Regions from separate parts of the Pleomorphomonas sp. T1.2MG-36 genome, predicted to be linked through region 3. Evidence: riboswitches for the same ligand, from Rfam matches in the RefSeq annotation. Region 3 holds a riboswitch; each other region holds the start of a gene.

Region 1 (3,271 bases), on a different contig from region 3:
GAAGCGGTCGGCGGCCCCGCTTTCAAGAAAGGGAAGCGCCTGGAATGGCTTCACCGCCGAGCGGGGAAAGCTGGGCCTCTCGATGTCGCCGACACCGGAGACCAGTCGGCCGTCGCCATCGACGATCGCGACCGCCCCCCGGTGAAAGCTCTCGACGATGGAGCCGCGCGTGACTTCGACCAGAACCGGATTTTCCATCGAACTCATCGTCCCTGTTTGTCGATCCAGGCGGAGAGACGGGCAATGGCCTCGTCGAGCACCTCGTCGCGCTTGGAAAAGCAGAAGCGTATGAACCGCTTTGGCGGTTCCGAAGCATAGAAGGCGGAAACCGGCACGGCGGCGACGCCGGCCTCTCGCGTCATTCTGAGGCAGGCTTCGGCGTCGTCGTCAATGCCGAGCGGTCCGGTGTCGGTCACCACGAAATACGTGCCGGCCGAAGCCAGCACGGAAAACCCGAGCGTCGCAAGCCCCTTCGAGAGACGGTCGCGCTTGGCTTGCAAGCCGGCGGCGAAGCCATCGAAATAGTCGTCCCCAAATGACAGCCCGTGCGCCACGGCCGTCTGGAGAGCGGGAGGCGTCGTAAAGGTGACGAACTGGTGCGCCTTGGCGATCGGCTCCATCAGCGCCGGCGAGGCGGTGACGTAGCCCACCTTCCAACCGGTCAGCGAAAAGGTCTTGCCGGCCGACCCGATGCGGACGACGCGATCGCGCATGCCGGGAATCTGCATCGGCGAGATGTGCCGTTTGCCATCGAATACGAGGTGTTCATAGACCTCGTCCGAGATCACCACCGCGTCGTGCTTCAGGCAGAGGCCGGCAATCAGGTCCAGCTCCTCACGCGAGAACACCTTGCCCGCCGGATTCATCGGCGTGTTGATCAGGATCGCCTTGGTGCGGTCCGAGAAGGCGGCCGCAAGTGCTTGCGGGTCGACCTCCCAGTTGGGCGGAGCGATGCGAACCGTCTTGGCGATGCCGCCGGCCTGCCGGACGATGGGCAGATAGCTGTCGTAGAGCGGCTCGATCAGCACCACCTCGTCGCCGGGACGGACGAGACCGAGAATCGCATCGGCGAGCGCCTCGGTGGCGCCGGACGTCACCATCACCTCTGTCTGCCAATCGACATCGAGACCGTAGAAGCGTCGGTTGATCGCCGCGACCGCCTGTCGCAGCGCCGGCAGTCCCATCATCGGCGGGTATTGGTTGGGACCGGCAAGGAAAGCCTCGGCGGCGACGCGGCGCACCTCCTCCGGACCGTCGACGTCGGGAAAGCCCTGGCCGAGATTGATGGCGCCTGTGTCACGGGCAAGGCCGGACATGACTTCGAAGATGGTGGTGGGAAGGCCGGTGAAGATGGGATTGGTCGGTTTCATTGTCGATCGATCGTTGCAAAACCCGCCGACCCTAGTGGACCGCCAGCGCCCCCACAAGCCGTTTGCGGCCGCGACGTCCTCCCCGCGCGCATAGCTCGATGTCACGGATCGAGGCCATCGCCTCTGGCGCGATGGGGATCATCCAGCTAAGCTCGTCACATCTCACGGGGTGCCCCATTCGGGGCTGAGAGGAGTTTCTCCAACCCGACGAACCTGATCCGGGTCATGCCGGCGGAGGGATAGAGCCATGCAGACAGTCGCCTGACGCGTTCCGCCGCCCGCAATTCCAACGACGGCCGAACGACCATGATTCTCGACGAACGCACCTACACCATCGCGCCGGCGCATGTCGGCACCTATCTCGACCTCTATGTCCGCGAGGGCATGGCGATCCAGACCGGCCACCTCGGCAAGCTGATCGGCTGGTTCACCCAGGACATCGGCACGGTCAACGACGTCGTCCACATCTGGCAGTACGACGACCTCGCCGATCGCGAGCGCCGCCGCGCCGCCATGGAGGCCGACCCCGCCTGGCAGGCCTTCCGCGCCAAGGCGGCCCCCTACGTGCAGACGATGAAGAGCCGCATTCTCAAACCGACGTGGTTTTCGCCGCTTGGCGGCGCCGGACTGCGACCATGACGACCATCGCCGCGCAACTTCACCAGGCGATCGACCGCCTGCTCGCAGGTCTGCTTTCAGTCATTCTTGCGGTCCTGCTGGTGCTGGTGTTCGGCGCCACGCTGCTGCGCTACGTCTTCTCGACCGGCTTTGTCGCCACGGAGGATCTCGGCATTCTCCTGCACACGGCGCTGGTCTTTCTCGGGCTGCCACTCTGTGCCAGCGGATCGCTCGCCATGCGCATCGATGTGGTGACGCGCCACCTCGGTCCCACGGGACGGAATTTGGCCGATGGCGCCTCCGACGCCGTCACGCTCGCCGCGAGCCTCGTCCTGATGCACGGTGCCGGCAAGGTGGCAGTGCTGATCGGCGGCACCTCCCCCACGCTAGGCATAGCCGAGAGCTGGCGATTCTGGCCGGTGGCGATCGGCGGCGCACTGGCAGCGGCACACCTGATTCTCGGCTCCCTATCCCAGGGGCGGACATGGTTGTTCATCCTTGCCGTTGTCGCCGGTGGAACGAGCCTCGCAGCCCTACCGCACCTGCCCCCGTTCATACCGGTCGCCCTGCCCAGCCTCGTCGCTTGCGCCGCCGCCTGTGCCGCTCTCCTCGTCGGCGCGCCCTTCGTACACTCGCTGATCGTCGGACTCGCCTTCGCCGTGCCCTTCGGCGCCCGTCTGCCCGAGGCGGCTATCGTGCAGCAGACCGTGTCGGGCTTGGGCAAGTTCCTGTTGCTCGCCATCCCCTTCTTCCTCCTCGCCGGCATGCTGATGAGCGTCGGAGGCTTGGCCCACCGCCTCGTCCGGTTCGCATCGACGCTGGTCGGACACCGGCGCGGCGGCATGGCCCAGGCAACGCTCGTCACCAATCTGATGTTCTCGGGCGTCTCCGGCTCGTCGATCGCCGACGCCGCCTTCGGCGCCAAAGTCCTGGCGCCGGCTCTCGTCGCCGATGGCGTCAAGCCCGAGAAAGCGGCGGCAATTGTCGCCGCCACGGCCGTCTTGCCCAACATCATCCCGCCATCGATCGCCTTCCTGCTGCTTGCCTCGGCCACCAACCTGTCGGTCGGGGCGCTGTTCGAAGGCGGTCTGGTGGCCGGGCTGATCCTGGCTGCGGCCATGGCGGCGATGCTGCACGTCTCGGCCGATACCTCGCCCCGCCCCGCCGCCGACCGGCATGAACGTGTCGCCGCTTTCCTCGCGGCCGTTCCCGTGTTCGGATTGGCACTGGTCGTCTTCTTCGGCATCCGCCTCGGGATCGCCACGCCCACCGAGGCTGCCGCC
Region 2 (3,271 bases), on a different contig from region 3:
GTCGTCTGCCGGAGATCTCCGCCCCGCTGCTGACGGTCAACGACTGCCCGGTCGGACTGTCCTTCGCCGCCGGGCACTATCAGGACGAGTTCCTGCTGGCGTCGGTGCGCCAACTCCTTGGCGTCGCAGGCTAGAAAAGCCGGTCAGGGAAAAGCGCCGGTCACTCCCTCTTTTCCCTGTAGGATGGGGGGAGTTCGACGGCTATCGACAGGATTTCCGAATGTGCGAGATTGCTCGCCGGCTCGGCTCAGGCAAGGAAGCCGAGGTGTTCGAGTACGGAGACTTCGCGCTCAAGCTCTATCGGAGCGAGTCCCAGAAAGCCGCCGCATTCCGGGAAGCGTCCAATCTGTCCATCCTCGAACAGCTCGCCCTGCCAACGCCCAGGATCCACGCCGTCGGTGAGTATGGCGGCCGCTGGGGTCTGGTGATGGACCGTGCGCGTGGACCGAGCTTCGCGGATCGGATGATGTCGGGCGACCGGAGACTCCATATCGAAGAGCTGGCACGGCTGCACCTTCTCGTGCACCGTCAGCCAGGAAGCGGTTTGCCATCCCTGAAAGCGCGGCTATCGGCCAATATCCAGCGTGCCGAAGAGCTTGATCGTAGCTCGCAGGACCGCCTCCTTCGCCAACTCGACGCACTGCCGGATGGCGACTGCCTATGTCATGGCGACTTTCACCCCTGGAACATTCAAGGCTCCGCCGACGACATCATGGTCCTAGACTGGCTGGATGCGTGCAGCGGCACGCCGGCCGCCGATGTCTGCAGAAGCTATGTTCTGATCCACCATGCCGACCCGATGGCAGCGGCCGAGTACGTTGACGCCTATGCCAGACTGGGCGAAACGACGGCCGCCGACATCATGGCCTGGCTGGCGCCGGTTGCCGCCGCTCGTCTGGCGGAGCGGATTCCGGCCCAAACCGACGATTTGTTGCGGCTCGCTGGCGCACCCCGCAAAGCTTGATGGTGGGCGGGGATGGGGACCCGCCATGATTGGCCGCGCTCCACCTCCGCCACTTGCGCCGCTTTCCCGCCCCGCCTATGCTCCCACTGTCTCAAGGGGGTGTCCGGCTTGGCCGGACTGAGAGGAGCGATCCAACCCCACGAACCTGATCCGGATCATGCCGGCGGAGGGATTGAGCGAGCGGCACGGCCTGTCCGGCAGCCACACGTCTTCTTGTCCGCGGGCGATCTTCGCGCAAGGAGCACGCGATGACCACCCTGACGCTTGCCGACGTTCACACCCTTCATGAGAAGGTGCGCGCCGAACGGCCGCTCGTGCACAACATCACCAACTTCGTGGCGATGAACATCGCTGCCAACGTACTGCTTGCCGCCGGCGCTTCGCCGGCCATGGTGCATTCCATGGACGAGGTGGAGGACTTCGGCCGCATCGCTCGCGCGCTGACGCTGAACATCGGCACGCTTTCGTCCGACTGGATCGCCGGCATGAAGCTGGCGGCGGCCGTGTACAAGGCCGCCGGCAAACCCGTCGTGTTCGATCCCGTCGCCGTCGGCGCGACGCGTCTTCGCAACACCGCCGCCGCCGATCTCGTCGCGATGGGGCCGACGGTGATCCGCGGCAATGCCTCGGAGATCATGGCGCTTTCGGGCGTTGCCGGCCTCGCCTCGAAAGGGGTCGACAGCTCGGCGAGCTCCAATGCCGCTCTCGACAGTGCCGTCGCACTCGCCCGCTCCAGCGGCGCGGTGGTCGCCGTCACCGGCGAGATCGACTATGTCACCGATGGCGCGCGAACCGTTGCCATCGAGGGCGGCCACGAGCTGATGCCGCTGTCCACCGCCCTCGGCTGCTCGCTGACCGGTCTCGTCGGAGCCTTCGTCGCCATCGCTCCGGCGTTCGAGGGCACGGTGGCGGCGCTTGCCGTCTACGCGGCGGCTGGCGCCATCGCCGGCAAGCGCGTCAAGGGACCGGGCTTCCTGCCGCAGGAACTGTGCGACGCGCTCTACGCGCTCGATCTCGCGGGGCTCGAAGTCAACGCGGCGATACGCGTCGCCTGACGTCAGGCCTCGTCTGCCGCCAGTTTCCTGGGCGGCGTCAGAGGTTCGGGAACCGGCCGCGTGGTCAGATTCTCGCGGCCGGCCATGACGCCACCTTGCACCTGCGCCACCAGACGCTCGGCATCGAGACGGCGGATGGTGGTAAGCGCTTCGGTCGTGCGTTCCTCGCTGCAGCCGAGCGCCTTCAGGCCCTCGGCCCCCATGTGCAGGGCCGCGTCGAAGGTCTCGCGCACCTCGATGTCTACGCCGGCACGGATGAGCTCGATCGAGTGGACGCGGTCGTAGGAGCGCACGAGCAGGCGCGCCAAGGGGAAGTGCGCCTTGACGAGCTCGACGATGCGGTTGGCTGCCTTGCGATCGTCGACGCAGACCATGATGACCTCGGCCTCGGCGGCGCCGGAATGTTGGAGCGTATCCAGCCGGGTACCGTCGCCGTAGAAAATGCGGAAGCCGAACCGTCCCGCCTCGCGAATGCGGTCGGGATCGTTCTCGATCATCGAGACGTCGACGCCGCGCGACAGCAGCAACTGTGCGGCGATCTGGCCGAAGCGGCCGAAGCCGATCAGGAGAACGCGGCCGCGCAGGTCGCGCGCCTCCTCGACACCATCGAGCGACTTTTCCTCCTCCCGACGGAAGTGGCCAGCGACGACGAGCACCAACGGCGTCAAGGCCATGGAGAGGATGATCACCGTCGAGAACAGCGCCGCGTCGCCGGTGGGAATGACGCCACCGCCCGCCGCCGCCGTGTACAGGACGAAGGCGAACTCGCCGCCTTGGGCAAACATCAAGGCGCGCCCGAAGGCCGGCCGATGGCCGGAGCCGAAGAGACGCGCCACGGCATAGATGCCGACCGCCTTCACCAGCGCGAAGGCGAAGAGCAGGCCGATCAGCAGCGGCCAGCGTTCGACCACGACCCGGATATCGAGCGACATGCCGACGGCCAGAAAGAACAGCCCCATCAGGAGGCCTTTGAACGGCTCCACGTCGGCTTCCACCTGATGCCTATAGCTCGACCCCGACAGCATGACGCCGGCGAGAAATGTGCCCATCGCCATCGAGAGCCCCACCGCCTCCATCAGCAGCGCCGCGCCGAGGACGACCAGCAGTGCGCCGGCCGTCAGCACCTCGCGAGCGCGGGCGCGGGCAAGCAGGCCGAAGAAGGGATCGATCAGGAACCGGCCGGCGAGCAGCAGCGCCGCCACGCCCGCCGCGCCGAGCCCGACACCGAGCCAGCCGGTTCCGCCATGCTCGT
Region 3 (3,271 bases):
GGGCTCCGTGGAAATCGACCAAGCTTCGGCAATCAGCCGTAAGTGTAGCAGCACTACATTATTTCCATCCTGAGGCACCCATCAGCAGTTTTCACAGGCAACTTAAGCACCGTTTACCAAAAAAAGGAGACAGTCCTCTCGATTCAGCAACACGATCGTTTCGTTAATTATTGTGACGCCAAACACCATCTAAATTTTAAAGCGACCAGAGAAATATACTGGAGCTTTATAGCATGCTATCTCGCCTCGTATTGTACGGCCGTACCAATATGAAAGTCGGCGAGTCCGCCGGAGCGATCAAAAGCATTCTAGCGGCTGCAAGTGACTACAGCCCTGCCTCCGGACTGACCGGTGGCCTCGTCTTCAACGAAAAATACATGATGGAGGCTGTAGAGGGCGCTCGAGATCAGGTCTCGAAAAGGATACACTCGCTTTTTGAAGATAAACGGTTTGAAGAGATAACAGTTATTGCATTGAGCGCAATTGATAAACGTATTTTCGAAGGCTGGGCTGTCGGGTACGCAGGACGGACGATCGATGCCGAGCGGCTTTACCTAAAATACTGCCCAACGGTAGATATCAACCCGGCAAACATGTCCGCAGTTGGGGTTCTCGACTTCATCAGAGACTTCTGCGCTCTCGACACACTATACGTACAGCGCACTGGCCTTGCTGAACAGCGAATGTCTATTCCGCAGGCACCACAGCAACGGCCATCTTCTCCCAGGCAGGACTCCGGGATTGAGACCATCAAGATCGGGACCAATAGGCCGCTTTCTAACAAGCCAGCTGGGAACGCGTGAAGGCGCCACAAAGCGATATGCAAATAAGGTGTATCACCTTGGGCTCATCAACCAACGCGCCGTACAATGACATCGGCCACCCGTGACGGTCATCATGGCCGAACGGACTGCAATGAGCTGAGCTATTGTTTTTTTGGCACTCCCAACCGGAATCGAACCGGTGTTTTCGCCGTGAGAGGGCGACGTCCTGGACCGCTAGACGATGGGAGCGCGGTACGCTCTGAAAGCGTGGGGCGGATATAGCGAAGCCCCTTGGAGAGCGCAAGGGGGAATTTCATTTTCCGGCTCGGCTTTTACGGAGCCCTGGGGGCAGCCGCGCGCCATTGGCGGAAAGCCGCCCTCGCACCCGGGTGGGGCCATGTCGCCTGTCCGTCTCCTACCCCGCGGGGACCCCTCTCCGATCCCGCCGTCGCGACCCGTCCGTCCCTACGCTCTGGACATCGGCGTCCCGGGCGGTCATAACTGTCGCCGTTCCGAGGGGTGTCCTCCATCCGGGAGGGCTGAGATGATCCGCAAGGCGGATCGAACCCTTCGAACCTGATCCGGGTCATACCGGCGAAGGGACGGAACCTCATGGCCTAAGCCGCGTCGCACGCGGCACATCCAGCCATGTCTCCCCCAACGCCGCTGGCCTATTCGCCCGTCCGGGCGCGGTGTGCGATGGGGATGAAGATGCAGCCGAAGACGATGCTTGCCGCCGGTCGCGGCGTCGCCATCCAGGCGCTGGTGTCGTTCGGCGCCGTGCTGGTCTTGTGGCAGGTGGCGGCGACGGGCCTCGCCCTCCCCGCCTTCCTCCTGCCCTCGCCGGGCGACGTGGTCGCCGCCTATGGCGCCTATGGCTCGCGCCTTCTGACGGAAGCCGGCATCACGCTGATCGAAACCCTGCTCGGCCTTGCCGCCGGCATCGCCTTCGGCCTTCTGGCCGGGCTCGCCGTTTCCGCTTCACCGCTCGCCAACCGGCTGCTGTCGCCGCTCCTGGTCGTCAGCCAGGCGTTGCCGGTGTTCGCGCTGGCGCCACTCCTGGTGCTGTGGTTCGGCTTCGGCCTCGCCTCCAAGGTGGTGATGACGACGTTGGTGATCTTCTTCCCCGTCGCCTCGTCCTTCGCCGATGGCCTTCGCCGCACGCCGCCGCACTTCCTTGACCTCGCCCGCCTCAACGGCGCCGGCGCCTTCCGCACGCTGCGGCTGATCCGCGTGCCGGCCGCCCTGCCGGCGCTGGTCACCGGCATCCGCGTCGCCGCCGTCTACGCGCCGATCGGCGCGGTGATCGGCGAATGGGTTGGCGCCTCGCGCGGCCTCGGCCTGCTGATGGTGCAGGCCAATGCCCGCATGCAGACGCCGCTCCTGTTCGCCGCCCTCGGCGTGCTCGCCGCCGCCACGCTGCTTCTGAAGATCGCCGTCGACCGGCTGACGCTTCGCCTCATCCCCTGGATCGAAAAAGACTGACCTTCGAAAGGACCCGTCATGCGCCTTCTTCCCGCCCTCGCCGCCGCCCTGATGTTCGCCGCCACCCCGGCGTCGGCCGCCGAAAAGCTGTCGGTGATGCTCGAATGGTTCGTCAATCCCGATCATGCGCCGTTGGTGATCGCCAAGGAAAAGGGCATGTTCTCCGCCCACGGCCTCGATGTCGACCTCGTCGCGCCGGCCGACCCGTCGTCACCGCCGCGCCTCGTCGCCGCCGGTCAGGCCGACGTGGCGCTGCACTACCAACCGAGCCTCGACCTCGACGTCGATGCCGGCCTGCCGCTGGTGCGCTTCGGCACGCTGATCGAGACGCCGCTCAACACGCTGATCGTCCTGAAGGACGGCCCGGTGAAGTCGCTGGCCGATCTCAAGGGCCGCAAGATCGGCTATTCGGTGTCCGGCTTCGAGGATGCCATGCTCGGCCAGTTCCTGAAGACCGCCGGTCTCGGCGTCGGCGACGTCGAGCTGATCAATGTCAACTTCGCGCTGTCGGCATCGCTGCTCGCCGGCCAGGTCGACGCAGTGGTCGGCGGTTATCGCAACTTCGAGCTCAACCAGATGAAGATCGAAGGGCACGAGGGCCTCGCCTTCTATCCGGAAGAGAACGGCATGCCGGCTTACGACGAGCTGATCTACGTGACGCGCAAGGATCTCGTCGGCGACAAGCGGCTGCCGGAGTTCCTCGCCGCCGTCGAGGAGGCGACCATCTACCTCACCAACCACCCGGACGACGCCTGGGCGATGTTCATCAAGGCCTACCCCGACCTCGATGACGAGCTCAACCGCCGCGCCTGGGCCGACACGCTGCCGCGCTTTGCCAAGCGCCCCGCCGCGCTCGACGCCGGCCGCTATGCCCGCTTTTCGCAGTTCATGAAGGACGCCGGTCTGATCAAGACGGTGAAGCCGGTCGAGGACTACGCGGTGGAACTGCGCTGACCGTCTGCGCGCCGAAAACAGAACCGCCCGGAAGCAGTCTCGGCTTTCGGGCGCCTGTTCGACTGGAC

The links. Region 3 has a riboswitch for thiamine pyrophosphate ahead of QQZ18_RS22830 (ABC transporter permease). Riboswitches for the same ligand answer to the same signal wherever they lie in the genome.
Region 1: it holds a riboswitch for thiamine pyrophosphate, as region 3 does, so the genes downstream of both, QQZ18_RS01760 (NIPSNAP family protein) here and QQZ18_RS22830 (ABC transporter permease) in region 3, are expected to answer to the same signal.
Region 2: it holds a riboswitch for thiamine pyrophosphate, as region 3 does, so the genes downstream of both, thiM (hydroxyethylthiazole kinase) here and QQZ18_RS22830 (ABC transporter permease) in region 3, are expected to answer to the same signal.

What each region holds. Positions count from the first base shown of each region.
Region 1 is NZ_CATNLY010000001.1:363,391-366,661, forward strand. Features, by position in the region: gene QQZ18_RS01750 (asparaginase) at 1-198, opposite strand, end outside; gene QQZ18_RS01755 (aminotransferase) at 204-1,370, opposite strand; TPP riboswitch at 1,526-1,628, shown strand; gene QQZ18_RS01760 (NIPSNAP family protein) at 1,677-2,009, shown strand; gene QQZ18_RS01765 (TRAP transporter large permease) at 2,006-3,271, shown strand, end outside.
Region 2 is NZ_CATNLY010000012.1:718,986-722,256, forward strand. Features, by position in the region: gene QQZ18_RS10255 (amidase family protein) at 1-134, shown strand, start outside; gene QQZ18_RS10260 (phosphotransferase family protein) at 221-964, shown strand; TPP riboswitch at 1,050-1,153, shown strand; gene thiM (hydroxyethylthiazole kinase) at 1,213-2,019, shown strand; gene QQZ18_RS10270 (monovalent cation:proton antiporter-2 (CPA2) family protein) at 2,022-3,271, opposite strand, start outside.
Region 3 is NZ_CATNLY010000053.1:28,624-31,894, forward strand. Features, by position in the region: gene QQZ18_RS22820 (BLUF domain-containing protein) at 234-803, shown strand; tRNA gene QQZ18_RS22825 (tRNA-Glu) at 938-1,013, opposite strand; TPP riboswitch at 1,270-1,384, shown strand; gene QQZ18_RS22830 (ABC transporter permease) at 1,476-2,249, shown strand; gene QQZ18_RS22835 (ABC transporter substrate-binding protein) at 2,268-3,203, shown strand.